2 regions of the Paraliobacillus sp. JSM ZJ581 genome follow, and region 2 is predicted to be linked to the other one. Evidence: a T-box and tRNA genes for the amino acid it is inferred to sense, from the RefSeq annotation. Region 2 holds a T-box; the other holds one or more tRNA genes.
What was found. A T-box is a leader RNA that pairs with one kind of tRNA and senses whether it is charged. The one in region 2 lies ahead of serS (serine--tRNA ligase), so its partner is inferred to be a tRNA-Ser.
Positions count from the first base shown of each region.

Region 1: it has a tRNA-Ser gene. The T-box ahead of serS (serine--tRNA ligase) is inferred to sense a tRNA for this amino acid. The anticodon was not compared.

Region 1 covers NZ_JBISEP010000009.1:77,712-93,933, forward strand. Annotated here, with positions in the region: gene ACH6CY_RS07525 (transglycosylase SLT domain-containing protein) at 110-811, shown strand; gene ACH6CY_RS07530 (hypothetical protein) at 895-1,317, shown strand; gene ACH6CY_RS07535 (NfeD family protein) at 1,885-2,514, shown strand; gene ACH6CY_RS07540 (Na/Pi cotransporter family protein) at 2,769-4,412, shown strand; tRNA gene ACH6CY_RS07545 (tRNA-Asn) at 4,602-4,676, shown strand; tRNA gene ACH6CY_RS07550 (tRNA-Met) at 4,681-4,757, shown strand; tRNA gene ACH6CY_RS07555 (tRNA-His) at 4,790-4,865, shown strand; tRNA gene ACH6CY_RS07560 (tRNA-Ile) at 4,876-4,949, shown strand; tRNA gene ACH6CY_RS07565 (tRNA-Ser) at 4,967-5,059, shown strand; tRNA gene ACH6CY_RS07570 (tRNA-Phe) at 5,084-5,156, shown strand; gene ACH6CY_RS07575 (superoxide dismutase) at 5,540-6,151, shown strand; partial or broken gene ACH6CY_RS07580 (transposase) at 6,678-7,299, opposite strand; partial or broken gene ACH6CY_RS07585 (IS30 family transposase) at 7,693-8,653, shown strand; gene ACH6CY_RS07590 (IS110 family transposase) at 8,782-9,180, shown strand; gene ACH6CY_RS07595 (TetR/AcrR family transcriptional regulator) at 9,478-10,116, shown strand; gene ACH6CY_RS07600 (SDR family oxidoreductase) at 10,144-10,872, shown strand; gene ACH6CY_RS07605 (acyl carrier protein) at 10,899-11,279, shown strand; gene ACH6CY_RS07610 (hotdog family protein) at 11,280-11,738, shown strand; gene ACH6CY_RS07615 (beta-ketoacyl-[acyl-carrier-protein] synthase family protein) at 11,728-12,984, shown strand; gene ACH6CY_RS07620 (ApeI family dehydratase) at 12,994-13,359, shown strand; gene ACH6CY_RS07625 (beta-ketoacyl synthase N-terminal-like domain-containing protein) at 13,372-14,616, shown strand; gene ACH6CY_RS07630 (3-oxoacyl-ACP synthase III family protein) at 14,633-15,667, shown strand; gene ACH6CY_RS07635 (SDR family oxidoreductase) at 15,661-16,222, shown strand, end outside.
Region 2 covers NZ_JBISEP010000024.1:11,297-27,518, reverse strand. Annotated here, with positions in the region: gene gyrB (DNA topoisomerase (ATP-hydrolyzing) subunit B) at 1-925, shown strand, start outside; gene gyrA (DNA gyrase subunit A) at 991-3,480, shown strand; gene nagA (N-acetylglucosamine-6-phosphate deacetylase) at 3,666-4,811, shown strand; gene ACH6CY_RS12290 (HD-GYP domain-containing protein) at 5,120-6,190, shown strand; gene ACH6CY_RS12285 (YaaC family protein) at 6,218-7,171, opposite strand; gene guaB (IMP dehydrogenase) at 7,375-8,844, shown strand; gene ACH6CY_RS12275 (D-alanyl-D-alanine carboxypeptidase family protein) at 9,009-10,346, shown strand; gene pdxS (pyridoxal 5'-phosphate synthase lyase subunit PdxS) at 10,544-11,428, shown strand; gene pdxT (pyridoxal 5'-phosphate synthase glutaminase subunit PdxT) at 11,452-12,042, shown strand; T-box leader at 12,088-12,307, shown strand; gene serS (serine--tRNA ligase) at 12,367-13,641, shown strand; tRNA gene ACH6CY_RS12255 (tRNA-Ser) at 13,701-13,793, shown strand; gene ACH6CY_RS12250 (PadR family transcriptional regulator) at 14,061-14,390, shown strand; gene ACH6CY_RS12245 (DUF1129 family protein) at 14,400-15,062, shown strand; gene proC (pyrroline-5-carboxylate reductase) at 15,096-15,914, shown strand; gene ACH6CY_RS12235 (deoxynucleoside kinase) at 15,952-16,222, opposite strand, start outside.

The DNA of each region.
Region 1 (16,222 bases), on a different contig from region 2:
GCATTCTATTGAAAAAAGGTGTGTATCAGTTGCAATAAATTAAATTCTGCGTTAGGATATCAAGCTATAACAATAAAATAGCAGAAAAAAACAGAAAGGAGTGCGATCAATGCATAAAAACTTTATAGTTGTGCTTTTGGGAATACTATCGATTACTGTAATTATATTAATGATATCATTAAAAAATTATTCCACTAAGCTTGACGCATTAACAAAAGAAAGTGAAAAATTGTTATTGAAAAACGAAAAATTAGCATCGACAGTTAGCTATAAAAACATGAATACAACTCAAGAAAATGAAATGAATTATGAAACTTGGGGAGAATTAGAAAGTATAGCAACAAGTTTTTCAATGGATAGTAATGGTGCGTTTAAAAAAACATGGGGAATTTATTTAGCAAAAGAAGCAGAAAAACATAAGCTTGATCCATATTTGGTTTACGAATTATTAAAGGTCGAAACTGGAGGGACGTTCGATCCTGAATTAGTAGGGCCGGAAACAAAGTACGGCCATGCCTATGGAATGTCTCAGTTTATGAAAAATACGGCTCCTTGGATAGCCGATATGGCAAAGTTGCCGTATCATGATGAATTGTTATTTGATCCGTATTATTCGATAAAATTATCTGTTGTATATTTAGATTATTTATATAAGCAATATCATAATTGGGATGAATCTTTAACAGCTTATCATAGAGGAATGGCAGGAATGGAAATTTATAAACAAACAAATGGATCAGCTAAAAGTAAGTATGCCATAAAAATTCAAACGAATGCAAAAACACATCGAACGGTTGCATTTACGAATTGATTAAAAAGAATCTAACGTATGGAATGTAGGGCATATGCGTACACTATAAGGGCACCTCAACGCTTAGAAAGTGAGGGTCTTAAATGGAACAAAACAATGGACAATATCGTAATACTCATATAGAGAAAGCACCAAAATTTGGTGAACAAAACAATGTGAAAGCTCCAGTTTACACAAAGGATGAAATGGACGAAGTAACCTCCATTTCGAACAATCAAACATCTTATGATGAAGAGTTTGCACAAGAGCTTGTAGCTGATTATTCTCAACACGCAATAACACCTGACCCTGAAGCCGATGAAAGAAAGGTAATTGATGCACAAAAGGGGCTTGGATGGTTTGCGCTTGTAATGGCAGTAGCTTCTTTGTTTATCTTGCCAATTTTTTTTAGTGTAGGTGCTGTAATTGTTGGTTTTATTGCGAAAGGAAAAGGTGCAGATACGCTTGGTAATACTGCGATTATTATCGGTGTACTGTCATTTATTATCACTATTTTCATTGTTTAAATTGCATAACAATTGTTGCTTAAATACAGAGAGTGGTTATTCCTTATTTTTGGAAACCACTCTCTTTTTATTGGTTATTTCATAGCATTGTTCTTGAGAATAGGTATAGAAAGAAATGAGCGATGCAAATACAAGCAAGGTGTTTAGCTTTACTATTTATATACGGGAAATAAGTAATGTACGTTAGGTTGAAGTTGAGAAATTTTTGTTTTGGGATTTAACTTCTCGAAATCATTTGTAATTGTATTAAGATCATACCTTTTTAAATGTGGATTAAGCTGATCCACTACACTAATAAAGGTATCTGTTTGTTTCATTTTGTAAGAAACAATATTGAAATTAGTATCATGTCTTGTTTTTTGGTTGTTCTCTGTATTGTTTATGCTATGATTGAGAGGAGGAGTGTTGAATAAATCAGTCTTAATACTGTATATCACTAATATAAAAAGTATAGTTAAAAAAAATTTGTTAATACGATTCATTATAATCCCTCATTTATATATCTTGAAACATTTTTAATTGTTATTCGTAAATATAAGTAAAGCGACTGAGGAGTGATGCAAAGTGATGTTTTTAGATATTAGTTGGATAAGCTTTGTAATTGTAGGGTTAGGAACCCTATTCTTGATTGGTGAGTTATTAGTTAATATGCGTGGTTTTTTTGCGATATTAGGTTTCGGCTTTATTGCTATTTATTTTTTAAATTATCTAGAACCAAACATGTTTATGATTATGCTTATTATTTATTTAATTGGAATATTACTCATAATTATAGACGGCAAATTAATTAACGACGGTACATTGGCGACAATTGGTGTGATTTGCATGGTATTATCAGTAGGATTAAGTTCACCAAATTGGACTGCGGGTCTTTTCGCGGTCAGTGGTGTGTTTGTTGGTGGTGTTAGTTCTTTAGCATTTCTAAAAGTATTTAAGAAAAGAAAAATGTGGGGTAAATTAGCTCTAATAGATCAACTTACAGAAGAAAAAGGATACAGTACAATGAATCGATCGTATAAAATGTTAGTTGGTGAAAAAGGGGATACATTAACCGATATGCGCCCGGTAGGTACAATACGAGTTAATGGTGAGGATTATAGTGCTGTTTCAAATGGTCAGTGGATAGAAAAAGGAACGCCAATTACAGTGAAACAGGTTGATGGAACGAAAATACTAGTGGAACAACTAAATATTTAATCAAACATTGCTTCTATAATAGGAGCAATGTTTTTATTTTGGGAAAAGTCAAATATAAATTTCCTGTTTACCGAAAAAAGTAAGAGTAAATACCTGAATTTTCATTTAAAGAAAATTTATGTCGAATAATAAATGTTGTTGTGTAAAATTAGTGTAAATTTTGCTCGAAAAACTTTACATTTACATTGTAATTCATTAATAATGAAAGAGATGTTTTTATAAATAGATATTTGATAATGAAGGGATGAGAATCCATGCAGTTTGATGTGCAAACACTAGTGTTTGAATTTATTGGTGGTTTAGGGATTTTTCTATTAGGCTTAAAATCTATGGGGGAAGGTCTTCAAAAATCAGCTGGGGACAAGCTTAGAGAAATTCTAGATCGCTTTACAAGTAATCCTTTTATGGGTGTATTAGCTGGTATAATAGTTACTATTTTGATTCAGAGCAGTTCAGGAACAACAGTACTAACAGTAGGCCTTGTTAATGCTGGATTCATGACATTACGCCAATCAATAGGTGTCATTATGGGTGCAAACATTGGAACTACTGTTACTGCGTTTATTATTGGTATTGACATTGGTCAATACGCATTACCAATTTTAGCGACAGGAGCTTTTCTAATATTCTTCTTTAAAAACAATCGTATTATTTTCTTAGGGCAAACGATTTTCGGTTTTGGTGCATTGTTTTTTGGGTTAGAATTAATGAGTTCTGGTATGTCACCATTACGTGAAGTACAAGCTTTCCAGGACTTGACGATAAGCATGAGTGACAACTCTATATTAGGTGTTATTATTGGAACAATCTTTACGTTTATTGTTCAAAGTTCTAGTGCAACAATTGGTATTTTACAGGAATTATTTAGTAACGATGCAATTGAGCTCCAAGCTGCCTTACCAGTGTTATTTGGTGATAACGTTGGTACAACTATCACTGCCGTATTAGCTTCGATTGGAGCAAGTATTGCCGCTAAAAGAGCTGCTTATACACATGTTATATTTAACTTGATTGGTACAACTATCTTTGTTATCTTAATAGGTCCGTTTACGGAAGTTGTTATGTTTTTACAAGCACAATTTAATTTGAATGATCCAATGACGATCGCATTTGCTCACGGAACGTTTAATGTAACGAATACATTAATGCAATTTCCATTCATTGGTGGTCTTGCTATGTTAGTGACAAAACTAATTCCAGGTCAAGATGTATTAGTTGAATATAAACCAAAGCATCTAGATCCTATCTTTATTCAACAGTCGCCTTCTGTTGCATTAGACCAAGCAAAAGAAGAAATACTTCATATGGGAGAATATGCACATAAAGGTTTAGTAGAAACAAGTCAGTATTTAAATACACATAACCAAAAGCATGCAGAATTGGCGATGCAAATAGAGGGTGCTTTAAATAATTTAGATAGAGAAATAACCAATTATCTTGTTCAATTATCAGGGATATCGTTCTCAGATCAAGAAAGTGCAAAACACACAGCATTATTAGATTCTGTTAGAGATGTAGAACGTATTGGTGATCATTTTGAAAATATTATTGAATTAATTCAATATAAAATATCAAATAAGATTCACTTAACAGCGCAAGCAAAACTTGATTTAAATGAGATGTTTGATCTCACTGCAATTACTGTAAAGCAAGCTATTCAATCATTAGGAGATATGAACCGAGAAACAGCATTAGAAGTGGCTCATAAAGAAAACCAGATTGACCAAATGGAGCGTACATTCCGCAAAAAGCATATTATACGGCTAAATGAAGGTGAATGTACTGGATCAGCTGGTATTGTATTTGTCGATATTTTAAGTAATTTAGAGAGAATCGGTGATCACGCAGTGAATATAGCAGAAGAAGTATTGCAAGGTAAGACTCCAGAACAACAATAAGAAAAATAAATTAGGGCTATCTTTAGACTAAGGTAGCCCTAAATTGAAAAAAAGCTTGAATGTTTTAGTAGGACATGCTATATTATTTTTGTTGCTGAATTTTTTCGTAAAAAAACTTGTTGACGTTTTGTTAATTACATGATATATTATATATCGTCGCTTAAGAGATTAAGATGTAATACATATTATTCCACAGTAGCTCAGTGGTAGAGCAATCGGCTGTTAACCGATCGGTCGTAGGTTCGAATCCTACCTGTGGAGCCATTATGGCGGTGTAGCTCAGCTGGCGAGAGCGTACGGTTCATACCCGTGAGGTCGGGGGTTCGATCCCCTCCGCCGCTACCATATATAAAATTTAATAAAGGCAATGTTTTATGGCGGTCGTGGCGAAGTGGTTAACGCACCGGATTGTGGTTCCGGCATACGTGGGTTCGATCCCCACCGGTCGCCCCATATATAACTTGGACCCTTAGCTCAGTTGGTTAGAGCTATCGGCTCATAACCGATCGGTCGCAGGTTCGAATCCTGCAGGGTCCATCATTTTTTTATAATACGGAGGAGTACCCAAGTCCGGCTGAAGGGATCGGTCTTGAAAACCGACAGGGGCTTCACGGCTCGCGGGGGTTCGAATCCCTCCTCCTCCGCCATTTATACATAAAACCGTTATTTTCGGCTCGGTAGCTCAGTCGGTAGAGCAACGGACTGAAAATCCGTGTGTCGGCGGTTCGATTCCGTCCCGAGCCATCGAAAAACAAGCAAATTAATTTGCTTGTTTTTTTTGTTATAAATATTGTATACCTTGGTTAAGAGGATATCGCACTTGTATAACATGTGATAAAGTGGTAAAGCATGAGTATTGTTGATTAAAATATTATATTAGTCATGCATAATACAGGTTAATATGAGAACTATATGTTAAGTAAGAAAAAATACTATGGATAATAAATGTTTTAAAATTAAGTTTAATTATATGAAAAAAAGGAATATATCAACAGATGGTAATTGGACTAAATGTGATTTAAGCATATAAATTGCAACTAAGTTCTACCTTTGTTACCATTAGACTAAAGGAAAAACGAAAATTATGTGAACGTTTTTCTTACATAATTATTAAGGAGGAATATATTATGGCAAAATTTGAATTACCTGAATTACCTTATGCATATGATGCATTGGAACCACATATTGACAAAGAAACGATGAACATTCACCATACGAAACATCATAATACGTATGTTACAAAATTAAATGCGGCATTAGAAGGGCATGCAGATTTACAGGATAAATCGTTAAACACTTTAATTGCTGATTTAAATAGTTTACCTGAATCCATTCAAACAGCAGTACGTAATAATGGTGGTGGACATGCGAATCACTCTCTTTTCTGGACGTTATTATCACCAAATGGTGGTGGAGAGCCTTCGGGTGAAGTAGCAACAAAGATCAGTGAAACATTTGGTGATTTTGATGCATTTAAAGAAAAATTCACTGCAGCTGCAACTGGTCGCTTCGGATCAGGTTGGGCATGGTTAATAGTAAACGATGGTGAGCTTGAAATTACGAGCACTCCAAATCAAGATAGCCCAGTAATGGAAGGGAAAACCCCAATTTTAGGCCTTGATGTTTGGGAACATGCTTATTATCTTAAATATCAAAATAGACGTCCTGATTACATTTCAGCTTTTTGGAATGTTGTGAATTGGGATGAAGTAGAAAAATTATATCAAGCAGCAAAATAATACTATATAGTAGTGGAAATAAAGCTTAATAACCGATAATTAGAAAAGAACTATCATTCCAATATGTTTTGGATGATAGTTCTTTTTTTTGATCGAGCAAATAGCTTAGTCATTAAGATATGTGATACTTCTACGGCAACAGCACGAGCAGGAAATCAACCGGCTGAAAAATGGATGTTAGTCTAAAACCACCATGATCAGTTGCAACGTCTAACTGACTTAGATTATGTGAGCTAGAAGCAGTGTATCTGGAAAGGACGCGTATTTTACTAGTGCCTATCCTCCTATAGTAATATTGATCATACATTTTTTCTGTTTAAAATAATGTATGATCTTGGACGCTTTTTTGTAGATAGTAAATTACAACAATTAGAAGTGTGAAGAATATTTAATGTGGTTATCCTTAAAGTGAGTTACAGTAGATGAAAAACTAGGTTATTTTATCACATGAGTCAATTTCATAATTTCTGTTTTTAAAAATCCAAAGAGATACAGAATTTTAAAGTTGGATTTTAAAAAACAGAAATCATGCGGCTTTTTTCTGGTTTAATTGTGCATTAATACGTTCTGTAGCTAGTTTGGAACGTTGTAAACAAGTGTTACCATATCAAAATGGACTTTCGCACGTTCTCCAGTGCGGTATCGAACATTGTTAAGCTGAAAAAATCCCTTGAGATAGGGTTGACACGTTCTACAGCGGTACGATGGTTGAAAATATTTTTCCAAGCCACCGAACCACGAGCTGGCGCAGTGTGTTTTCGAAGGTCTTGAGTTATTTTTACTTTAAAAACCTTTTGACAGATACCTTCGTTGGCTAAAGGACAGTCACTACATTCTTTTGTTCTGGTGTATTTTGACGCTTCATATTTTGAATCGAAGCTATCATAACAATACGAGTGCTCACGAAAACAGGTTGGTGCAAAATATTTGTCATACCCTAGAAGTTCTCCTTCATTTCGCTTGTTGTATGCAATCACAGACTGGTGTCCCATCCGATGCACTTGTTCATAAATGGGTTCAAAATCATAACCGGCATCCATCGTGTGATAACGCAAGGATAAGAAACCTAAGTGTTCTTGAACAGTTTTCAGTAATGGGATGGCAGCCTTCCCATTATTTAGATTACCTGAAGAAAAAAGAGACCCCAAACATACTAAGATTAGTAGTACAAAACCAAGGCCATGGTTTTGTGCTACTATTTTTTTATAGTAGAAGTGAAGAAAGGCCGATCTAACTTTGGGATCAATACTGAATCCGCACCCTAAACAGGCTCACTTCACGCCCTTATTTGAATCAATTTACCATAGAGACCGTGTATAAGAAAATGGAATCGAAAAGGTTATGTGAAGGCTTCTATGAGTAATTAACTGGAGGAGACGAGATGAAACATGTAATTGCGTTTGATGTAAGTAAAGGTAAAAGTACGGTGGTTATTTATAACTTTGATTGTAAAATTAAGCGAGACACTAAGAAAACTAAAAAAGACATGTCATGATATACTCAATCTAAAACCGACTAAAGTTAAGGAGAGTGTACCTGACATGTCCTACACCCATCTTACCAAAATAGAACTCATATTCATAGAAGAATATTTTTCAATCGGTCTTAAGGGGCGGCAAATTGCCGAAAAGCTCAAACGAGGTCATGAGGCGATTTATCGAGTCATCAGACAACTAAAAGAAGGAAAAACAGCGATTGATATCTATCTTGAATACAAGAAAAACAAGCAAAAATGTGGTCGTAAACCGATTCAACTTTTCAAAAATGAAGTGGATTACATCAACGCAAAAGTAGAGGATGGTTGGACTCCAGACGTCATCGTTGGTAGAAAAGAAAGACCCATCTCTTGTAGTATGCGTACACTTTATCGGCAGTTTGAAAAGGGTGTTTTCAAACAAGAGAAATTACCGATGAAAGGGAAAAGAAAACCAAATGGTCACCAAGAAAAAAAGAGGCAAACAAGCATTTAGACGTAGAATCGATGAGCGGAATCGAGAACATCTAAACTACAAATATGAATTTGGCCATCTAGAAGGTGACGCCATTGTTGGTAACAAACACAAGAGCGCGATAATCCCTTTGGTTGAGTCGTTAAGTAAATGCATCATTGCGATCAAACCTAAAGGCAGAAAAGCCCAAGATATTGAAGAAGCACTAAACGGCTGGCTGCAAGGCGTTCCTAGACACCTATTCAAATCCATTATCTTTGACTGTGGCAAAGAATTTTCGAATTGGAAAAACGTCAGTAATAATCATGATATTGACATCTATTTTGCCGATCCAGGAACGCCATCACAAAGAGGATTGAATGAAAATTCGAATGGTCTACTACGTAAAAAAGGTCTACCAAAAGAGATGGATTTCAATTCTGTTACACAAGAATATATATCAAATGTTGCTTCTAGAAGAAACAACATTCCAAGAAAATCATTAAATTATCAAACACCAATTGAGTGTTTTATGAAGCATGTCGGCAAGGATACTTTGTCTCGCTTAATTTGACAAATAAAATAATCAAAAACGCTGTATATATGAAGGGAAAATAAAGCAATACCAAGTAGACTTTGAATCACTACGTGAGCGAATGGTATTGTTAGAACAACAATCGGGTCAAAGGCCGGAAATTGTTTTTGAAGCAACTGGAAGTTTATTCAATGGCTCTGGAAAAACACCTTCAAGATCTTGGATACATATATTGTCGCTTAAATCCACTTGAGGCAAAACTTCAGACAGCAGCTATGCGAAGAAATAAGACCGATAAAAGCGATGCGCATGAGTTGGCTAAAACACACTTTAAAATGAATCGTAAGCCAACATTTAAACAAGACACCTATTATAATCAAATGCGCGCCCTATCACGATATTACGATGAAGTTGATGAAGAATTAACGCAATTAAGGGGGGGAAATGCATGCGATTTTACATTTATCTTTTCCAGAACTAGAACGAGTGATTACACCGAGCTCAGCATTCTTTTTAAACATCGTTCAATTATATCCGCATCCATCATTTTTATTGGTACATTCTAAAAAAGTAATTAGAAATAGGCTGAAAAAGAATACCAGAAAAATCTTTCTCTTAAACTACCACCTGCTTTAGCAGACGGTAGTTTAAGAAGGGAGGAGTATATAATAAGGTTTGAATTCTATAGTTCAAATGCAATTAAACTCATAATTGTTAAATGTCTAAAATCGCTAAAAATAGGATTATTTCTAAATATGTATATTTTTAAAAAAAAAGGAAACCCATTGACGTTTTTAGGGAAAAAGTGTTAGTATTAAATTAATAAAACCGACCGTCGGTTTTGAATGAGGGGAAAATAATTTATGAGGCAACAAGAAAAGACAAAAATAGTAAAAGAAAATATTTTAAATGAATCATTAATCTTATTTGCAGAACAAGGTTATGAAGGTACTTCCTTGCAAGATATTATGAATAAAACGGGTATGTCTAAAGGAGCGATTTATCACCATTTTACTGGAAAAGAAGATATTTTACGAAAAATTACAGAAAATGCACAAGGTAAAGTGAGGGACTTTTTTGAAGATGTAAAATCCGATAATAAAATTAATACAAGAGAAAAAATTCTAAGGATTGTTAGTTTTTTAGGCAATAATTCAGAACATAGCAATTTAATTGAGAATCGGTGGATCGAAAAAGTACCTTTTGCTTTATTAACTACCTTACGTGGTGCCATGAAAGACTTATCACCAATTCTTGCTAATATATTAAAACAAGGAATTGAAAAAAAAGATATAAAGTGTGACAATCCCGATTTTGCCGCAGAAACTATATTAATATTGGTGGATGTTTGGTTAGATCCTACAATATTTGGGTGGAACCCAAAAGAAGTAGAGTCGCGTTTTGATTATTTATTTAATATTATAAATCAAATAGTACCAGGTTTGATTAAAAAAGAGGATATAGAGCAGATAAGGATATTGCTTCTCCAACTTTATAAATAAATTATTCTAAATATATAGGGAGGTTCTATGGAAAAGATAGCATTAATTTTTGGAGGTTCAGGTGGTGTGGGTGTAGAAATTTGCAAAAAATTAATTGAAAAGAACATCACGATTTATGCAACATACCATAATAACAAGGATAACATGAATGAATTAACTAGTTACATTAATAGGATTAAGTGTAATGTAACAAATCCTGAAGAAGTTTCAAACGTTGTTAATATAGTGAATGAAAAACATGGGAAAATTGATATATTAATCAATTGTGTAGGATTATCAGATGAAGCTTTTATTACAGATAAAAGCTTTGAAAGTTGGCATAAAGTAATCGATACAAACTTGAATAGTGTATTTTATAGCTGCAGAAATGTTATCCCGATTATGTTAGAAAATATGTCTGGTGTAGTAATTAATATTTCTTCCATACTTGGTGAGTTTGGAATACCTGGAATGACAGATTATTGTGCAGCTAAGAGTGCAGTTATTGGTTTTACTAAATCTTTAGCAGCAGAAGTATCTAGGTTTGATATAAGAGTGAATTCAATTAGTCCAGGTATGCTTGATACTTCAATGACCAAAGAGGCACAAAAACAAATTGGTAAACAAGTTAAAAGGCTAGTTCCAATGAAAAGATTTGGAAAATCAAACGAAGTAGCTTCTGTAGTGAGTTTTCTTATTTCAGATGAATCAACATATATCACTGGCGAAAATATCCATATAGGTGGAGGGTTGGGAAGAACACTTCCTGTTAGTTAATATAATTTATAATGGAGGAATATAAAATGACAAAATTAATCAACATTACAAAAGAAATCGTGGCTGATGTACTAGAGGTAGAGGAAAATGAATTTGATGAAAATACAAGTCTTATTTCTGATTTAGATGCTGAATCACTAGATTTATTGGACATTTTATTTAAATTAAGTAAGCAAACTGGTATTAAGGTTTCTATGCAAGATATTCAAAATGATGTGCGCGGTGGATTAACAGAAGAAGAATTTCTGGATGAAGATGGATATATAACAGAGACAGGAGTTGAAAATATACGAAAAGCATTTAATGATGAAACAATTGCTTTAAGTAACGCTACTTCAAAAGATGTTTTAAAGCTTGTTACGATAAGTTACATCTTGAAATTTTATGAAAGAGAAGCAGTAAAATAAATGAGATTTCATTTAATAGATCAATTAATTTCTTACGATAAGTGGAAAAACGCAACTGCAATAAAAAATGTAACTAAAGCACAAAATGTTTTTCTGGAAAATGATTCTACCTTTTCAAATACCTTAATGTTAGAAAGTATTTTTCAAACAGCGGCTTGGTTAGTAGTATGCTCATCAAATCAGAAATTTCGACCTACAATAATTTCATTCAGTAAATTTAAAGTCTATAGAGACATAGAAGTTGGTAATCAATTACGAATAGAAGTTTCTGTTGAGCCAATAGATGAATTAAATATAGCAATTGAAGGAAGAGTTTATATTGATACGGATTTAGTTGCAGAAATAAATTATGCTTTATTACATCTATTGGAATCTAAAGACTTAGAAAATAAAAGTGAAACTAAAATTTATATGAATTTTCTATTAAGACAAACGAGAGGAGACACGAGTGAAATCTAATTTGGACAAAAAAAGACGCGTTGTAGTAACTGGCAGGGGTATGATTTCTCCTTTAGGAAATAATGTTGATGATTCGTGGAAATCTTTACTTAAAGGAGATTCAGGAATTAATAAAATCGATTTATTTGATGTCACAGACTTTCCTTGTGAAATAGCAGCACAAGTGAAAAATATTGATAAGAACGATTATAAAAATATTAGTAGATCAACATTATTTGCTAGAAGAGCAGTTGAAGAAGCTCTAACAGAGTGTGGCATAATTGGAAATGATGAAATGAAAGAAAAATGCAGTGTTGTTTTCGGCAATTCTGGATATAGAATGCAAATGCCGGATTTTTCTGAAGCATTAAGTGAACATAATGATAAAAAACACTTTGAGGTAAATGATATTAATAATGCTGAAATTTATTACAAGAATAGATATTCTGCTGCGGCAGAATATCTTAGCGAATATTTCCATTTAGGTGGCGCTTGTATCTCATTAACAACAGCATGTACATCTGGAACCCAATCAATTGGCCTTGCCTTTAGGAAAATAAAAAATGGGGAAGAAGAAATGATTATTGCAGGAGGATCAGATGCAATGATCACAGAGTTAGATTTAATAGGTTTCTGTCTTTTAGGTGCAGTAACTACTAATTTTAATAATAATCCGAAAGTAGCTTCAAGACCATTTAACAGAGATAGAAGTGGATTTGTATTAGGAGAAGGTGGGGCTGCATTAGTATTAGAAGATTTGGAACATGCAAAATCAAGAAATGCAAAAATTTATGGCGAAATTGTAGGGTTTGGTAATACAATTTCCGGATATAGCATGTTAGATACTCATCCAGAAGGAGAAGGGCTGTCTCTAGCAATGAGAAAAGCGCTAGAAGAATCTGGATTAACAAATGAAGAAATTGGATATGTTAATGCTCATGGAACCTCAACAAGAGATAATGATTCATCAGAATCATATGCTATTAGAGACGTTTTTCCTCTTGACACATGTTCAACTTTAGTAAGTTCCACAAAATCCTCAACAGGACACATGATATCTGCAGCTGGTACAGCAGAATTAATATTTACATTAAATGCTGTTAATTATGGAGTACTTCCAGCTACTCATAATTTAGTAGATATTGATGGAAAATGTGCCTTAAACCACATCTTAGAAAATCACAACAAAAAAATACAATATGGAATGTCAAACTCTCTTGGGTTTGGTGGTTCAAATTCAAGCATAATAATAAAGGGAATTGATTAGATGTTTAACATGGTAGACAGTATTCTAAATTTCGAAAAGTATAAATATATAGAAACAAAGAAATTAACTTCAATATCAGAAGAAATTTATGAAAGCCATTTTCCTTATTTTCCGATATTACCGGCTGTCTTACTTTTAGAAAATATTAAGCAATCTATTGAATTGCTTGAGCAGAGTAGTGAATTGAACTGGAAAATTAAAAAATGTAAAAAAGTAAAATTATATAAACCAGTTCATCCGGGAGATGTAATTGTTACTAGTGTAACGAAAGAAAATAAATCTGAAAAAGAATATTATTATAATGCGGTAATAACAAACCAAGATAATGAGTTGGTTTGTAGGGCTAATAAAATTGAATGTAATTATGCGGAGTAGGGAGAGATGTCCTTGGATAGAAGTGTTGTAATTACTGGTAGAGGAGTGCTAGGTCCAGATATAGAATCAATTGATGAAATGGATGAAGCACTAAATCAAGGTTCCATTTTAACTAATGGAGAAAACAATGAAATATTAATGGGTATTGTTAAAGCAGATTTAAATATGAAAGGGTATTTTAAAAATAGAAAAGTACGTAGATTTCTTTCAAGAAGTGAAAAATTTGCAACAATTGCTTTAAAACAAGCTTTTCAAGAAGCAAATATAAACGAGGGAATTCCAAGTTACCGAAAAGGAATCTTTTTAGGAAATACAAAAGAGTCTGGCTCTAAAGCAGATTTATTAGATGTAATTAATGAGATTTATGATCACAATGAAAAGAAAATAGATACAAAAGCTTTTGCTAAATCTGCAACTACTAACCTATCTCCTTTATTCGTTGTTGAGGCCTTACCTAATGCCTGTCTACACTATTTTTCTGCAGAGTACGGGATAAATGGGGAAAACTCTCAATTTATGAATAATAATGTTGCATCTTTACAGGCTTTAAACGAAGCATTTAATTCAATTGTTAATAATGAAAGTGACGTTGTTATTGCCGGTGGATTTGACTCATATTCAGAAGAAGGACTATATAAGGTACTAAGTGATAGAAATATAATTTCTAAGAAGTCCAATCAAGATCAATTTCAAGGAGCTTTTGCTAAATATAGGACCGCACCCTTTTTAAGTGAGGGTGCTGGGATGTTCATTTTAGAAGAAAAGGAAAATGCTATTAAAAGAAATACAACGGTATATGGTGAAATCGTTGGATTTAAGCAATTGTTTATTAATAAAACTGATTCAGAACAACAGAATCAGTTACATTTAAAAAGAGCGTTAATAGAGTTTCTTGAAAGAGTAAAACTTAAAAAAAGTGACATACAAGTAATACATTTTGACGCATCTTCATCAAATTATTATGAGGGTATTGTTTCAAAAGTAGTACTCAATATATTCTCAGACTCATTTTTTGTTGATACAAAATTAAATTTTGGCTCAATGATTGGAGCAAATAGTGCGATTGCTTTATTGAGTCTATTGTTAATTTTAGAAAAGCAACAAATACCACATATCCCTCATGCAGGGGAAATTGATGAATTATTTAAAAATAATATTGTATTTAATAAACATAAAAGCTGTAATGTTCAGCATGTTATGTTAGTATCTTCAGGATTTGAAGGAGAAATTGTAATTGCAATAGTTAAAAAATTTTGAATAAGGAGATTTTAAAATGAAAGCTAAGATCATATCTACTGGAGGATATTACCCTCAATATAAAATTAATAATCAAGATTTAGTTGATACTTTTGGAATTGATGAATGGTTATTAGAGCAATTAGGTATAAAGCATAGATATTGGGCTACTAATCCAGAAACTTTATTTTTAGAAGAAACACAAGCAGATATGTTGGAAAAAGCTTCAAAAATAGCCTTGGAAAACGGTAAAACACAAGCAGAAGATATTGATTTATTAATCGTTTCTTCGACAGTTTCGGATTATACTTTGCCAACTACTGCAACTATTTTACAAGAAAAATTAAAAATTAATGATTGCAATGCAATTGAAATTCATTCGGGATGTGTAGGAGCTATTCAAGCCTTAGATTTTGCATTAAGCCAAATATTAACCGGGAAAATTAAAAAGGCATTAGTATCTACCAGTAATTTAATGAGCACATATTGGTCTAGAGATATTCAAAATCAAGATGTAGAGAGTATTGATGATCAGTTAAACATAGCAATGTTTTCTGATAGTGCAAGCGCAGTGGTTGTCGAAGCATCAAATGAAAATGGTATTGAATGCGTTTTTGCTGGTAGCAACGGAGCCGACATACCAAAAGGTATTTTTTTAGAAATGGGCGGAGCTGTTTATCCAGGGAGCTACAGTAATATTCAAGAAGGTTTGCATAAATGGAAACAAAAAACAAAATTAATTAGAAAACATGGAAGTAATCTTTCAAAAATAGCATTGGAAAAAATTCAAAAATTAACCAATTCAAAACCTGAAGAAATAGACTTTTTTATATTCCCACAAGCTAACCCTTCTTTACTTGAATCAGATATGGATCGATTAAAAAATGTTGGCTTTCCAACAGATAGGGTTATTTCAATCGTACATGAACAAGGGAATAGTGCAACTGCCTCTTTATTTCATGTGCTAGATAAGTTATATACAGATCAGAAATTATCAAATGGAACAAGAGTAGCTATCATTGGTGGAGAAGCTTCTAAATGGTTATATGGAGGTGTGTTATTAAAGTGGTAAAGGTAGCTCTGGTGACCGGAAGCGCTAAAGGTATTGGGAAAGCAATTGTTTCAAGATTAGGTGCAAAAGGATATTACGTTTTTTTGCATTATTTTATGAATGAAAGAGCAGCTTTAGAATTAAAAGAGAGTTTTGGTCAAAAAGGTTACAAGTGTTCCGTAATAGGAGCAAATCTTGGAGATGAAAAGGAAATTAAAAATATGTATAAGAAAATTGAAGAAGAAAAAGGGTATTTAGATTTATTAGTTAATAATGCAGCCACAGGAGTTCATAAAGATATGTTAGAGGTACGACGAAAAGATTGGGATTGGACTTTTTCAGTTAATGGAAGAGGTACATTTTTTACTTCAGTAAACGCTGTAAAACTCATGAAAAACAGTCCTTACGAAAGAAAAAATATTATTAATATCATAAGTAGCGGGAGTAATAAGTATATACCTGGTTATTCATTAGTTGGGGGAAGTAAGGCGTATATTGAGAATATGACAAAGTATCTTGCTGTAGAACTTGCAAATTCTAATATTAATGTCAATGCCATATCAAGTGGGCTTGTTG
Region 2 (16,222 bases):
TCCTGATCCGCAATTTGAGGGACAAACAAAGACGAAACTAGGGAATAGTGAAGCACGAACGATTACTGATTCAACTTTTAGTGAATTATTTTCTAAATTTTTATTTGAAAACCCAGATACAGCTAGAATTGTTGTAGAAAAAGGTTTAATGGCTTCTCGTGCAAGGATGGCAGCAAAGAAAGCACGAGAATTAACGAGACGCAAGGGTGCTTTAGAAATATCTAATTTGCCTGGTAAACTTGCAGACTGCTCCACCCGTGATGCTTCGAAAAGTGAACTGTATATCGTTGAGGGTGATTCTGCTGGCGGTTCAGCAAAGCAAGGGCGTGATCGTCATTTTCAAGCTATTTTACCATTACGAGGAAAAATTCTTAACGTAGAAAAGGCAAGATTAGATAAAATCTTATCTAATAATGAAATTCGTATGATTATTACTGCATTAGGAACTGGTATTGGGGAAGATTTCGATATTGAAAAAGCTCGTTATCACAAAGTAATTATTATGACCGATGCAGATGTTGACGGTGCACATATTCGAACACTGTTATTAACCTTTTTCTATCGCTATATGCGCCCGTTAATTGATTATGGATATATTTATATTGCTCAGCCGCCACTTTATAAGGTACAACAAGGAAAGGCTGCTTATTACGCTTATAATGAAAAAGAAATGGAGCGTATTGTTGGAGAATTACCAAAACAACCAAAGCCAGGCTTACAACGTTACAAAGGTCTCGGGGAAATGAATGCTACACAATTATGGGAAACGACGATGGATCCAGATAACCGAACATTGCTTCAAGTAAATCTAGAAGATGCGATTGAAGCGGATCAAGTTTTTGATATGTTAATGGGTGATAAAGTAGAGCCACGTCGTAACTTTATTCAAGATAATGCGGTTTATGTAAAGAATTTGGATGTATAAGTAAAACAGTAAAATGTGTATGAAGTGAAAGTAAGTTTGTCCTCAGTAGGATAGGAGGTAGTCATATGGTGGATAATAGACGTCCACAGGTGCAAGAAATAAATATTGGGAAAGAGATGCGTACATCTTTTTTAGATTACGCAATGAGTGTTATTGTTTCAAGAGCTTTACCAGATGTAAGGGATGGATTGAAGCCTGTCCATCGCAGAATTCTTTATGCGATGAATGATCTTGGGATGCACGCCGATAAAGCGTATAAGAAATCTGCACGTATCGTCGGTGATGTAATTGGTAAGTATCATCCACACGGTGATTCAGCGGTTTATGAAGCAATGGTAAGGATGGCGCAGGACTTCAGCTTTCGTTACATGCTTGTTGATGGTCACGGAAACTTCGGGTCAGTAGATGGGGACCCAGCAGCTGCTATGCGTTATACAGAAGCACGTATGTCAAAAATATCGATGGAAATTCTACGTGACATCAACAAAGATACGATTGATTATATGGATAATTATGATGGATCAGAACGAGAACCAAAAGTGTTACCATCTCGTTTTCCGAATTTATTAGTTAATGGTGCATCAGGTATTGCTGTTGGAATGGCAACTAATATTCCTCCACATCAGTTAGGAGAAACAATTGATGCGGTATTAGCGGTAAGTAAAAATCCTGATATAACAATTGATGAATTAATGGAATCCTATATTTATGGTCCGGATTTTCCTACTGGCGGATTAATTTTAGGCCGAAGTGGTATTCGAAAAGCATTTGAAACAGGTAAAGGATCGATTACGATTCGTGCAAAAGCAGAAATTGAAGAGAAACCGAATGGTAAAGCTACGATTATTGTTTCTGAGTTACCATATCAAGTGAATAAAGCGAAACTTGTTGAAAAAATTGCTGAGCTTGCGCGTGATAAAAAAATTGACGGTATCACTGATTTGCGAGATGAATCAGATCGAAATGGAATGCGTATAGTTATTGAATTGCGACGAGACGCAAATGCGAATGTTTTATTAAATAATTTATATAAGCAAACGGCCTTACAAACCTCTTTCGGTATTAATATGCTTGCTTTAGTAGATGGACAACCAAAGGTATTAAATTTAAAGCAAGCACTATCACATTATTTAGAGCATCAGAAAGAGATTATTAAGCGACGTACGGCATATGAACTCCGTAAAGCAGAGGCACGTGCTCATATTTTGGAAGGTCTTCGTATTGCATTAGATCATATTGATGCAATCATTGCACTTATTCGTCAATCAAAAACAGCAGATATTGCAAGAACCGGCTTAATGGAGAACTATGAATTATCAGAGAAACAAGCACAAGCCATTTTAGATATGCGCTTGCAACGTTTAACTGGCCTTGAGCGTGAGAAAATTGAAGAAGAATATCAAGAATTGTTAAAGCTAATCAATGAATTAAAAGCCGTCTTAGCCGATGAAGAGAAAGTGCTTGAAATCATTCGTGAGGAATTGCTTGAGATTAAAGAAAAATTTAACGATACACGTCGTACAGAAATTATTATAGGTGGTACAGACTTTTTTGAGGATGAAGATCTTATCCCAGAAGAAAATATTGTTATCACATTAACACATCAAGGGTATATCAAGCGACTACCTTCTTCTACTTATCGTGTGCAACGTAGAGGTGGGCGCGGTGTACAAGGAATGGATACAAATGAAGATGATTTTGTTGAACATTTGGTTTCCACTTCTACACATGATACGGTGCTTTTCTTTAGTAACAAAGGGAAAGTATATCGAGCAAAAGGATATGAGATTCCAGAATTTAGTCGAACAGCAAAAGGAATACCAATTATTAATTTACTAGAGATTGATAAAGATGAATGGATTAATGCAGTAATTACTGTTCATGAATTTGATTCTGACTGGTATCTTTTCTTTACTACGAAACAAGGTATTTCAAAACGGACATCGTTATCCCAATTTGCCAATATTCGCAGAGGTGGTTTAATTGCTTTAAACTTGCGTGAAGAAGATGAGTTGATTTCTGTTCGTTTAACAGATGGATCGAAGCATATTATGATTGGAACGAGAAAAGGCTCATTAATTCGTTTTGAAGAAGATCAAATACGTTCTATGGGCCGAACAGCAGCAGGTGTTAAAGGAATATCTTTACGAGGAAATGATGAAGTTGTTTCGATGGAAATTATTGAGGATGGATTGCAAGTGCTGAACGTTACCGAAAATGGTTATGGTAAACAAACACCAGCAGTAGATTATCGTATTACTAATCGAGGTGGTAAAGGTATTGCCACATGTAATATAACAGAAAAGACTGGTGAGGTAGTTGCTATTAAAGCAGTAAATGGTGCAGAGGATATTATGATTATAACAGCAGCAGGTGTATTAATCCGTATGCCAGTAGAAGGAATATCACAGACTGGAAGAAATACACAGGGCGTTCGACTCATTCGTCTTCAAGAAGATCAAAAAGTTGCAACTGTTGCACGAATTGAAACAGAGGACGAGATGGATCAGATTGAAGATACTGAAGAGATAATCCAAGAATCGACGGAAGACTAATTAGTTATTACGATTATTTAAATATAAGAAAGTAGATTACGTATTTCATTTGGAGTTGTCTTCTGGCAGCTCCATTCCTTTTAAAAGAACATAAGAGTCAAAAACAAAAGGTATTTAACCAGTTTTATATGTTATAAAAAGTCTAAGCATTTACAAAATAAAAGTAAATGGGGAGTGACAAAGGAATGAATCGAAAGTTAATTGTTAATGCAAGAGTCATAACATCAAAGGAAATCACCCAACCATCAACTGTTTGGATTAAAAATGGACAGATTCAACAAATAGACTTAAAAAATAAATCAATTGAAAATAAAGACTATGAAATTATTGATGCAGAGAACAATCTATTAATACCTGGGATGGTAGATCTACACATTCATGGTGCAAATGGGTACGATATGATGGATGGAACAGAGCAAAGTATTTTAGAAGTGTCACGTGTCTGTGCATTAACTGGCTGTACATCTTTTCTTGCGACTACTGTCACTTCTTCAATGGATGACTTAATGACAATGATCAGAAATGTAAAGAAAGTAATAGGTAAAGAATCAGGAGCTAGGATTGCAGGGATTCATTTGGAAGGTCCTTACCTCAACGTGAAACGAAAGGGGATGCAAAATGAAGCGTATTTAAGACATCCAAATATAGAAGAGATGAAAGAAATTTTGCATGAAGCAGGGGATTTGATTAAAATGGTTACTATCGCTCCTGAACTACCTGGTGCTCTAGAAATGGTTCGTTTTTTAAACGATCAATCCATTATTGTTGCTATTGCTCATTCAGATGCTACATATGAAGAAGCGAAGCAGGCGTTTGCCATCGGAGCTAGCCACGTTACTCATTGTTTTAATGGAATGCGACCTATTCATCATCGAGATCCTGGACTAGTTATTGCTGCTTTTGAAGAGTCGCATGTCAGCTTACAAGCAATTGTAGACAATGTTCATTTACATCCAGCCATTGTACGACTTATGCATCAAGTAAAAGGGCCAAAAGGGGTTGCTCTTATTACTGATGCGTTACAGGCAATGAATTTAGGTGATGGTACCTATATGTTTGGTGGACAAAAGGTGACAGTAACTGATAATGTCGCCAGACTAGCAGATGGTACGTTAGCCTCTAGTACGGTTACTATGAATGAAGCTTTACGTAAAACAGTAGAAAATGAAATCCCTATGATCGATGCTGTACATATGGCAGCAACAACACCAGCAGCTATAATTGGATTACAAAATAAAGGGGAAATTAAACCAGAAAAAGAGGCAGATTTGGTTTTAATCGATACTGATTTTCAAATTAAGTGGACGATGATTCATGGTGAAATCGTTTAATTGAAAGTTTATATTAAATGTAATCAACAAAAATGAATGAAGCATTTTTTAAAAACAATTAGCTAGCGCTACTGCTATCCTGAATTTGAATCGATTTGTACAGATACTTATAAGCATCTAGTTGCCATGTAACATTAGTGAAAACTAAGAGACTCAGTTTCTAGTACTTTAAATGTTTTAGCCACTTACAAAATAAAAGAAATATCAATTAATATTTTGCTTAGATAACAGTTTATATAAATGCTAAATCGCAATAGAAAATGATTTAATTTTTATATGATGATAAACATAAAAAGGTGGTGTTGATTATGGAAGTTCATCCATCACAATTAACTCCTCAGTGTGTACTTATCGATGATGTGTTTGGAAAGACAAATCGACCAATTATATCAAAGAATACAGTTATAAGTGAATTACATATTGAAGTACTTCACTACTTCTTAATCAATGAGGTCAGAGTATCACCTCAATTAGCAAATGGTACTCCTTTTCATCCAAAAGAAAAAATAGTAAATAAAAAGAAAGAAAAAAAAGTTGAATCAAAGCCGTTAATTGAACAGTATCAAGACATTGTTTTTCTTTATAAAAAGATGTTTTCCCATTGGCAAAGTGGTTCCTATTTACGAATAAATAAAGTAAGAGAATTGATTGTCCCCTTATTAGAACGAATTGAGGAATTTGAAATAACGATTTTTGAATTATATCGTTATTCCAACATAGAAGATTACTTTTATCATCATAGTATTGCTACTAGCTTACTAGCAGGTTTATTAGCAAAAAGATTAGGGATGAAGAAAGAATGGAAACAAGTTGGAATTGCAGCATTTTTAGCAGAAAGTGGTATGGCTAAAATTAATCATTCTATTTTTTCAAAAACAGGTTTATTAACTGAAGCAGAATTTAAAGAAATTAAAAAGCACCCAATATATTCTTATCGCTACATTGAAAAATCATCTGCTTTAAGTAAAGGAGCTAAATTAGCTATTTTACAGCATCATGAAAGACCAGATGGTTCTGGATATCCTTTAGGATTAAAAGCAGATAAAATTCATTCTTTTGCGCAAATAATCGCTATCTGTGATACGTATCATGCAATGACCTCAGAACGTCGCTATCGAGAGAAACAATCACCATTTTTGGTACTAGAGGAAATGGAGAGGGATAGCTACCAAAAATTTGATTATCACATTTTGAAAAAGTTTATGAAATTATGCACAGACTTCCCAGTAGGAACAAAGGTAGAACTTTCCAACCAATTAATAGGAGAGATTGTGCATAGGGAACCAGCGTTTCCGACACGTCCGATTATCCAGTTAGAATCTGGAGAAATGATTGCATTAAAAGAACATCCTGTATTATATATTAAGCATGTCTTTTAGTAAAATGATCAAGTTCTAAGTGAATGGTTATGGCATATAACGTTGTAGATAGCTCCCAAAGTAGTGTGGAACTTTTTTTGCTGTTATATTTAAAAACAGTGTAATGAGAGAAAAGTCACTTGAATGTTGTGTTTGTACAAAGTCTCCCCACCATTCTGATTCATAACGAGCAAGCATACTAAGATGATAAAGTAGCATAAAGTGGTGCATAATTTCATGGTTTTGCAAGGGTACATTGGTACTTAATGGGAAGTAGATATTATTGTTTTGAGAATGAATATACAATGGTTGGTTTGCTATAAGAGAAATTGGCTGATCTAGTACGCATTGAAAGCTTGAGCTTGTTTGATGAATAGTAGCAATTGTTATATAAGATTGCAATTTTTTAATAAATCGATTTTGAGTTAAGTGATATCTATCTAAGATTGTGAAGGGGAATGTAAGTATCCGTTCATTTGCATTTCCCACTTTGATAAAATTGTGCTTTTTTTGTTGTAAATAAAATAATTCATCTAATTCAGGGATTGCTTGTAATAAATATTCAATACATAACTTTTCTTTTGTAAACGATTTAACTCGAAACAGGTGTGTTGAAAAGTAAGGGAACAACCCTTTTTGTTGTATTTTTACTTCATCTTTTAATAATTGATAGTTTTGTTTTTTTTGTTTACGTGTAGACAAACCATGTGCTAATAAAGCTGTGCTTTCAGGATACGTTGGGATAACAGTTAATAGACAAGCTTTAATAAGATGCATCATACCGTAATAATAAAGCAGAGGACGAATGGTGAGAGGTGATTGATCAGCCGTTTTATAATACATTAAACCATGTTTAATCATATAATAAAACCGCTCACCATTTAGATAGCTCCAATTTTTACAATCGCTTATCTCTTGTTTCTTATAACAGTGATTAAGAAAGTGACGTGCATTATCTTGTGATTGTAGATAATTATATAAAGTGACAATCTTTTGCTTCATAGGGTGTCTCCTTTATGAAGGTATTATTATTCGGAATTTAAGTTTGGTTATAAAAAAGGTTGAAAAACATGTTTCGATGTCGTATTGTAAATAACAATAAGAAAAAAGAGCTTGCTTTGGATTGATCTTTTGTAGCTTAACCAGCAATGCCCATAATAATCGATTTTTTAAAAAAATAATATTCAAGGAGGTAACATTTAAAGATGAGACAGGATAAGTTTGCGAAAGAAGGGTTAACCTTTGATGATGTGTTATTAGTTCCAGCAAAGTCAGAAGTTTTACCACGAGAGGTTTCTATTCAAACAAAATTATCAGATCGAATGACATTAAATATACCATTACTTAGTGCCGGTATGGATACCGTTACGGAAGCGGAGATGGCCATTGCTATGGCGCGTCAAGGTGGTATTGGTATTATTCACAAAAATATGTCAATTGAAGAACAAGCAGAGCATGTTGATCGAGTAAAACGTTCGGAGAGTGGGGTTATTACAAATCCGTTTTTCTTACAACCAGAGAATCAGGTTTTTGATGCAGAACATTTAATGGGTAAGTTCAGAATTTCTGGTGTTCCTATTGTAAATAATAAAGAGGATCAAGTATTAGTAGGAATTTTAACGAACCGTGATTTACGTTTCATTGAAGACTATTCCATTAAAATTTCTGAGGTAATGACAGCAAACAATTTAGTAACAGCACCTGTTGGAACTACTTTGGATGAAGCTAGCGAAATTTTGCAAAAACATCGCATAGAGAAGCTTCCATTAATTGATGATAATGGGGTATTGAAAGGTTTAATCACGATTAAAGATATTGAAAAAGTAATTGAATTTCCTTACTCAGCTAAAGATAAACATGGTCGTTTATTAGTAGGAGCGGCAGTAGGAGTAACTGGAGACGCAATGACTAGAATTGAAAAATTAGTAGAATCTGGCGTAGATGTGCTTGTTGTTGATACAGCCCATGGACATTCTCAAGGTGTATTGGATCAAGTGAAAAAAGTACGAAAAATGTATCCTGATCTAGATATTATTGCTGGTAATGTTGCTACAGCTGAAGCAACACGTGAATTAATTGAAGCAGGGGCAAATATTATCAAAGTAGGAATCGGGCCAGGTTCGATTTGTACAACACGTGTTGTTGCAGGAGTCGGTGTTCCGCAAATTACAGCAATCAATGATTGTGCTTCTGAGGCAAACAAGCATAATGTACCAATTATTGCTGACGGTGGAATAAAATATTCGGGAGATATAGCAAAGGCATTAGCTGCAGGTGCTCATACAGTTATGTTAGGAAGTCTTTTTGCTGGTGTGACAGAAAGTCCAGGAGAAACAGAAATTTTCCAAGGACGTCGTTATAAAGTCTATCGTGGAATGGGTTCTGTTGCATCAATGAAATCTGGTTCAAAAGATCGATATTTCCAAGATACAGCAGATACGAAAAAACTTGTGCCTGAGGGAATTGAAGGTAGAGTAGCATATAAAGGACCACTAGCTGACACTGTACACCAACTACTTGGAGGTTTACGTGCAGGAATGGGTTATTGTGGTGCGAAAGATTTAAACGATTTCCGTACGAATGCAAAGTTTATTCGAATGACTGGTGCAGGTTTGCGAGAATCGCATCCGCATGATGTCCAAATTACAAAAGAGTCACCAAATTACTCATTATAAATCATTAAAAGTATAACCTTGTTCTTTTGCTTGGTTATACTTTTTACTTATACACGATGATGAGTAATTTATTTAAAAACACCTACAAAAGTACGTTCCACTTTTTGATAGGGTGTGATAAAATATCCGGTATGTAATAACAATTGTCGTGGAGGTATAAAAGGTTGAAAAGAAAAATAAAAACATCCGTGTATACTATACTTACTTGTGTGCTATTCTTTGCTTCTATCGGGTTACATCCCCTTACAGTTGAAGCAAACAGCTTAGATGTAAGTGCTGAATCAGCTATATTAGTTGATGGAGAATCAGGAAAAGTATTATTTGCTAAAAATGCTGATGTGAAATTGCCACCAGCAAGTATGACAAAAATGATGACAGAGTACCTTGTTTTAGAGGCAATTGAAAAAGGTCAGATAAGCTGGGATACGAAAACCAGTATCAGTGATTATGCTTATCGTATTTCTGCTGATGTTAGTTCTTCAGGTATTGGATTACGTCAAGATAAGCAGTATACAGTCCGTGATTTATATGAGGCTATGGCGATTAATTCAGATAATGGGACAAGTATTGCTTTAGCTGAATTAGTTGCTGGAACTGAAGGCGAATTTGTCAAGCTGATGAATCAAAAAGGGGAGGAGATGGGCCTAGGTGAGTTTGAATTTGTTAACTCTACAGGACTATCTAATAGTAGCCTTGGTGAAGACTATCCTGATGGGACTAACCCAGACGCAAATAATTTACTTTCTGCGCGTGCAGCTGCTTTATTAGCATATCATTTAGTAAATGATTATCCAGAAGCATTGGATATTTCTAGCCAACTAACTGATGAATTAGATGGTAAACATACGAATAATTGGAATTGGATGCTACCTTGGGATAAACCTAACTTTGCACAATACTATTATGAAGGTGTCGATGGATTAAAAACAGGACATACGGATGAAGCTGGTTATACCTTTACTGGGACAGCAGAAAGAGATGGTCGTCGATTAATTTCGGTTGTTATGCGGACAGATAGTATTGGTGCTCGTTTTGAACAAACGAAAAAATTAATGGATTATGGCTACAATCAATTTTCGCAAAATGAACTTTATTCTGCAGGTCATCAAATTAAAGACAAGTCTACATTAGATGTATCTAAAGGAAAGCAAGATACCGTTGAGATTGAAACAAGTGAAGCACTCCTTGCAACGATTAAGAATGGTGAAGAGGATGCTTACGATGTGCAATATAGCATTGATGAGAAATTATTAGATGAGGATGGCAATTTAGTTGCTCCAATCAAAAAAGGTCAAGTAGTAGGAACAATGGAATTAATCTATAATGGCGACAATGCCTATGGATTTATTACTGAAGATAAACAAGTACAATCAGTAGAAATTGTGACCAAAAGTGCCGTTGAAAAATCAAATTGGTTCATGTTAACACTTGGTGCAATTGGAGATTTCTTTAGTGGAATTTTTACTACCGTAAAAGATACTGTTACCGGTTGGTTCTCTTAATATAATTTAGATTAAAAAGGAGTTGTCGTTCGACAATTCCTTTTTTAATATTTATTTAAAATGAAATTTTCACTTGTTAATTCCTATTAAACAGGTGTAAATTAGCTTGATTTAAACTGCATGAATGGTATACAATGTTGCATATTAGTTTTCACTGAAAAAAGTTTGCAATTTTAATAATATAGGGGGATAAGATCATGGCAAATGTAGGAACAGATCGTGTAAAAAGAGGTATGGCAGAAATGCAAAAAGGCGGCGTTATTATGGACGTTGTTAATGCCGAACAAGCGAAAATTGCAGAAGAAGCAGGTGCTGTAGCAGTAATGGCATTAGAACGTGTTCCATCTGATATTCGTGCAGCTGGTGGTGTAGCAAGAATGGCGGATTTGACGATTGTCGAAGACGTGATGAACGCTGTATCCATTCCAGTAATGGCTAAAGCACGTATTGGTCATATTGTTGAAGCACGCGTGTTAGAATCAATGGGCGTTGATTACATTGATGAAAGTGAAGTACTAACACCTGCTGATGAAGTATATCATCTAAATAAAAAAGATTATACTGTTCCATTTGTTTGTGGTTGTCGTGATTTAGGTGAGGCAGCACGTCGAATTGGTGAAGGTGCTTCTATGTTACGGACAAAAGGTGAGCCAGGTACAGGGAATATCGTAGAAGCGGTAAGACATATGCGAGAAGTACAAGCGCAAGTACGTCAATTAGTTACAATGTCTTCTGATGAAATCATGACTTTTGCTAAAGAATTAGGTGCTCCATATGAAGTGTTAGTTGATATGAAAGAAAATGGTCGCCTTCCAGTAGTTAATTTTGCAGCTGGTGGTGTTGCTACACCTGCCGATGCTGCATTAATGATGCAATTAGGTGCAGATGGTGTATTCGTTGGATCAGGGATATTTAAATCAGAAGATCCAGCTAAATTTGCCAAAGCAATTGTAGAAGCAACAACGCATTATGATGATTATGAATTAATTGCAAAAGTTTCTAAAGGGATTGGTACAGCAATGAAGGGTATTGAAATAAGTACAATTGCACCTGAACAGCGTATGCAAGATCGTGGATGGTAAATTGTTAAAAAGGAAGAGATGACATGACAAAAATAGGAGTCTTAGGCTTACAAGGTGCAGTTCGTGAGCATGTTCAATCTATAAAAGTGTCAGGTGCAGAGGCAATTGTAATAAAAAAGAAAGAACAACTTGATGAAATAGATGGTCTCGTTTTACCTGGTGGTGAAAGTACGACCATGCGTCGTTTAATTGATCAATATGATTTTTTTACTCCATTACAACAGTTTGGTAAACAAGGTAAACCGATATTTGGTACTTGTGCTGGGTTGATTTTGCTAGCAAAAGAAATTGTCGGACAAAAGCAATCACATCTAGGATTAATGGATATCAAAATCGAGCGAAATGGATTTGGCAGACAACGCGAATCATTTGAAGCGAAGTTGACTATTACAGGTGTTGCAGATGACTTTGAGGCTGTGTTTATTCGAGCACCATACATTGAAGAAGTTGGAAAACATGTAGAGACATTAGCATTTAATCAAGGAAAATGTGTTGCAGCAAGGGAAGGGAACTATTTGTGTAGTGCTTTCCATCCAGAGTTAACGAGAGATCACCGATTAATGCAATATTTCATTAATATGGTGGAAGAATCAAAAAAACACCTTGCATCTTGATATAGATTTGGTTATGATAGTACAAAATAAGTCGTGAAATAAACAAACAACGCATTGATAGGAAATAGTAACAGTCTTTTCTTTCTCTTAGAGAGCTGATGGTTGGTGGGAATCAGTGAAAGATTACTGCGAATCCATCCTGGAGCAGGTATGTGGTCGAAAATCATGCCCGGCTATACTCATAAGCCGTTATCTTATAATGAAGCTGGAAGGAAGTCTTTCCTTCAATCTGGGTGGTATCGCGGGAAAAACTCTCGTCCCTTACTTTTAGGGATGAGGGTTTTTGTTTGTTTCATGAGAAAATGATAATGGAGGAATAAGTGTATGTTAGATATGAAACGATTACGCAATTACTTTGATGAAATTAAAGAAAAGTTGACACACCGAGGAGAAGATTTATCTGATTTGGATGCATTTGGTGAGCTTGATAATGAAAGACGTCAATTAATAGCTGAAACAGAGCAATTGAAAGCCAAGCGAAATGATGTATCTAAGCAAATCTCTGTGTTAAAAAAAGAAAAAAAAGATACAGATGAAATGATTCGTCAGATGCGTGAAGTTGGTGATCGCATCAAAGAAATAGATACTACATTAAAAGAAGTAGAACAAAAACTTGAAATACTGTTGTTATCTATTCCAAATATTCCACATGAATCAACGCCAATTGGAGCAACAGAAGATGATAATAAAGAGGTTCGGGCATGGGGAGAAGTAAACCAACCTTTATTTCAGCAAAAACCTCACTGGGAATTGGCTACAGAATTAGACATTTTAGATTTTGAACGTGCAAGTAAAGTGACAGGAAGCAGATTTGTATTTTATAAAGGACTAGGTGCCCGATTAGAGCGTGCGTTGATGAACTTTATGATGGATCTTCATGCAGATGAGCATGGCTATCAAGAAATGTTACCGCCATATATGGTGAATAGAACCAGTATGATAGGAACTGGTCAATTACCTAAATTTGAAGAAGACGCATTTAAAATTGAAGATTGGGAGTATTTCTTAGTTCCAACTGCTGAGGTTCCAGTAACAAACTATTACCGTGACGATATTTTATCTGCTGATGTATTACCACAAAAGTTTGTTGCTTTTAGTGCTTCTTTCCGCTCAGAAGCAGGTTCAGCTGGACGTGATACACGTGGTTTAATTCGTCAACATCAATTTAATAAAGTTGAGCTTGTTCAATTTGTTAAACCAGAAGATTCTTATGATGCGTTAGAAAAATTAACAGGACATGCAGAAAAAGTGCTACAGTTATTAAAACTTCCGTATCGTGTCATGAGTATGTGTACAGCTGATTTGGGATTCACTGCTGCTAAAAAATACGATATAGAAGTTTGGATGCCAAGTAATAATACGTATCGTGAAATTTCTTCTTGTTCTAATTTCGAAGATTTCCAAGCGCGTCGTGCAGGAATTCGTTTTCGTCGTGAGGAAAAAGCAAAACCAGAATATGTTCATACATTGAATGGATCAGGATTAGCTATTGGACGTACGGTAGCAGCTATTATGGAGAACTACCAGCAAGAAGATGGCTCAATACTTGTACCTGAAGCATTACAAGCTTACATGGGTGGAAAAACAGTTATTAAATAATTTTTAAAAATTATTGACATGTATGAAAAGAACTGATAATATTAATTTTGTCGTCAGTTGGAGGAGTACCCAAGCCCGGCTGAAGGGATCGGTCTTGAAAACCGACAGGGGCTTCACGGCCCGCGGGGGTTCGAATCCCTCCTCCTCCGCCATTTTCATATATATAAAATGACATTATAAATAAACGAAAACAGTAGCTAGTCAATGGCTACTGTTTTTTGTTGTAACATAAGATAAAACAACATATAGTAAAGTGAATGCTTTATAAAACACTTGTATAATAAATAAAAATAATATATTATAATAACTATATGGTATTGCAAGATAGTGGTTGTAATATATTATGTAAATTATCAGCTGCTAAATGATCTAACAATTTTTTACTATCCACTAACTTGTATTACAAGGTAGGTGATGATATGACAATTAGAAGTCAATTATTAAAAGGGATTTTAGAGGGATGTCTATTAGCTATTATCGCAAGAGAAACGGTATATGGCTATGAGCTTGCTGTCAAATTACAAACACAAGGAATCGATGTTAGTGAAGGTTCAATTTATCCGATTTTATTGCGACTACAGAAAGAACAACTTATCGTTGGGGAAATGAGAAAGTCACCTAGTGGCCCTAACCGTAAATACTATCAATTGACTGAAAAAGGTAAGACTGCATTGCAAGCATTTCGTTCTAATTGGGAAAATCTCAAACGTCCAGTAGACCAACTATTAGAACAAAAGGAGGAATACTAAGTGGATCAGATGATTAAAGAAAATAATCAAAAACGAAAACTGCTTAATGAGAAAAATAAAAAGATTTATGAAGATATGCTAATGTATATTAGATTATCTTATGATAAATCTGAAGAAGAAACCGAAGAAGTACTAATGGAATTTTTAGATCATTTGTTGATTTTACAAGAAAAAGGTAAAAATGTTGAAGAATTGTTTGGGCAGGATCCACGGAGCTATGCTGATGAAATTATAGGTGAACTCCCTAAAACAGTCTCTAAAAAAAGATTGCTGTTATTCGGTATGAGCGTATCATACTTTTTTGCGGTAAGTGGAATGTTGAAAGGTATGTTATCAATGATTTTATTTTATGTTTTTAATCAATCAGAAATAAGTCAAACTTATTATATTGGTACCGCGTTAGTAAATACCTGTTTGTCATTAGGGGTTGCTGCACTTGTACTATATGGAATAATTCGTTATTTAAGATGGTCTTGTTTTAAACAAGTCTCTAAAGTCTTTGAATCTATGTTTACAGGTGTTTTGTTTGGGGTGCTTCCATTTGGTATGTTCATGTTAATTTTTTATTTTATTCAATCTTTTGGACCTACTATTACTTTTGATGTCTATTGGTTCATTCCTATAGGGATTATGTTATTTTTCTTGGGACAAAAACTTAGAAAACAGGCATAGGTATTATATGTTAAAAAAGGCGGAGGAAATGATATGTTAAATGAAATTACATTTATTGGTTCGGGATCAATGGCAGAAGCACTAATTGCAGGAATAATTAAAGCAGAAATGATAGCTCCTGCGCAAATTATGGTGACTAATAAATCAAATCAAACAAGATTACAAGCATTAGCAAAAAGGTATCATGTAAAAACGACACCATCCACTGAACAGGCGATTGCAAACGCGGATGCTATTATTTTTGCTATGAAACCAAAGGATATTAAGTCCGCATTGGCAGAAATTAAGCCTTTCTTACAGCCATCACAGTTAGTCATATCTATTTTGGCGGGTATACCAATTTCCTTATTTACAAAACAATTACAACAAGACAACCCTGTAATTCGTACGATGCCAAATACATCAGCAACAATTGGATATGGTGCAACAGCAATGACGAGCGGGGAATTTGTTACTACAGATCAACTTGAACAAACGAAACAATTATTTGAAACAGTTGGAAAAGTATCGATTGTAAGTGAAGATCAAATGCACGTGGTGACTGCTGTATCTGGTAGTGGTCCAGCCTACTTTTATTATATAGTGGAAGCAATGGAAAAAGCCGCTATAAAAAATGGCTTAGAGAAACATATTGCAAAAGAATTAATTTATCAAACGATTCTTGGTGCAGCAGAAATGCTACAGAAAACAGGTGAGGAGCCATCCGAATTACGAAAAAATATTACAAGTCCTAATGGTACGACACAAAGTGGCATAGAAGCATTAATCGATCATAAAGTAGAAGAATCCATAGAAGCAGCAATATGCGAAGCTATGAAACGATCAAAGGAATTAGGAGAATCAAACAAATAAAACAGGATATTAATTTCCTGCTTTATTTGTTTGAATATTATTGTCTTACTTGCCATTTGCGTGATTGTTGGATAAAATGTCCGACTTTTTCAAGGACAGAATCAATTGACTGTTGATCGTTAACAACATCATAATCGGCAATATTAATCCGTAAAATTGGACATGAATTAAAGCTGTTAATCCAATTTTCATAACGTTCATGCATTTCTTTCCAATAGCTAATAGGAGTTTGTTGTTCCATTGGACGTCCGCGCTCTTTAATACGATCAATAACATCTTCAAATGATCCTTCTAAATAAATTAACAAA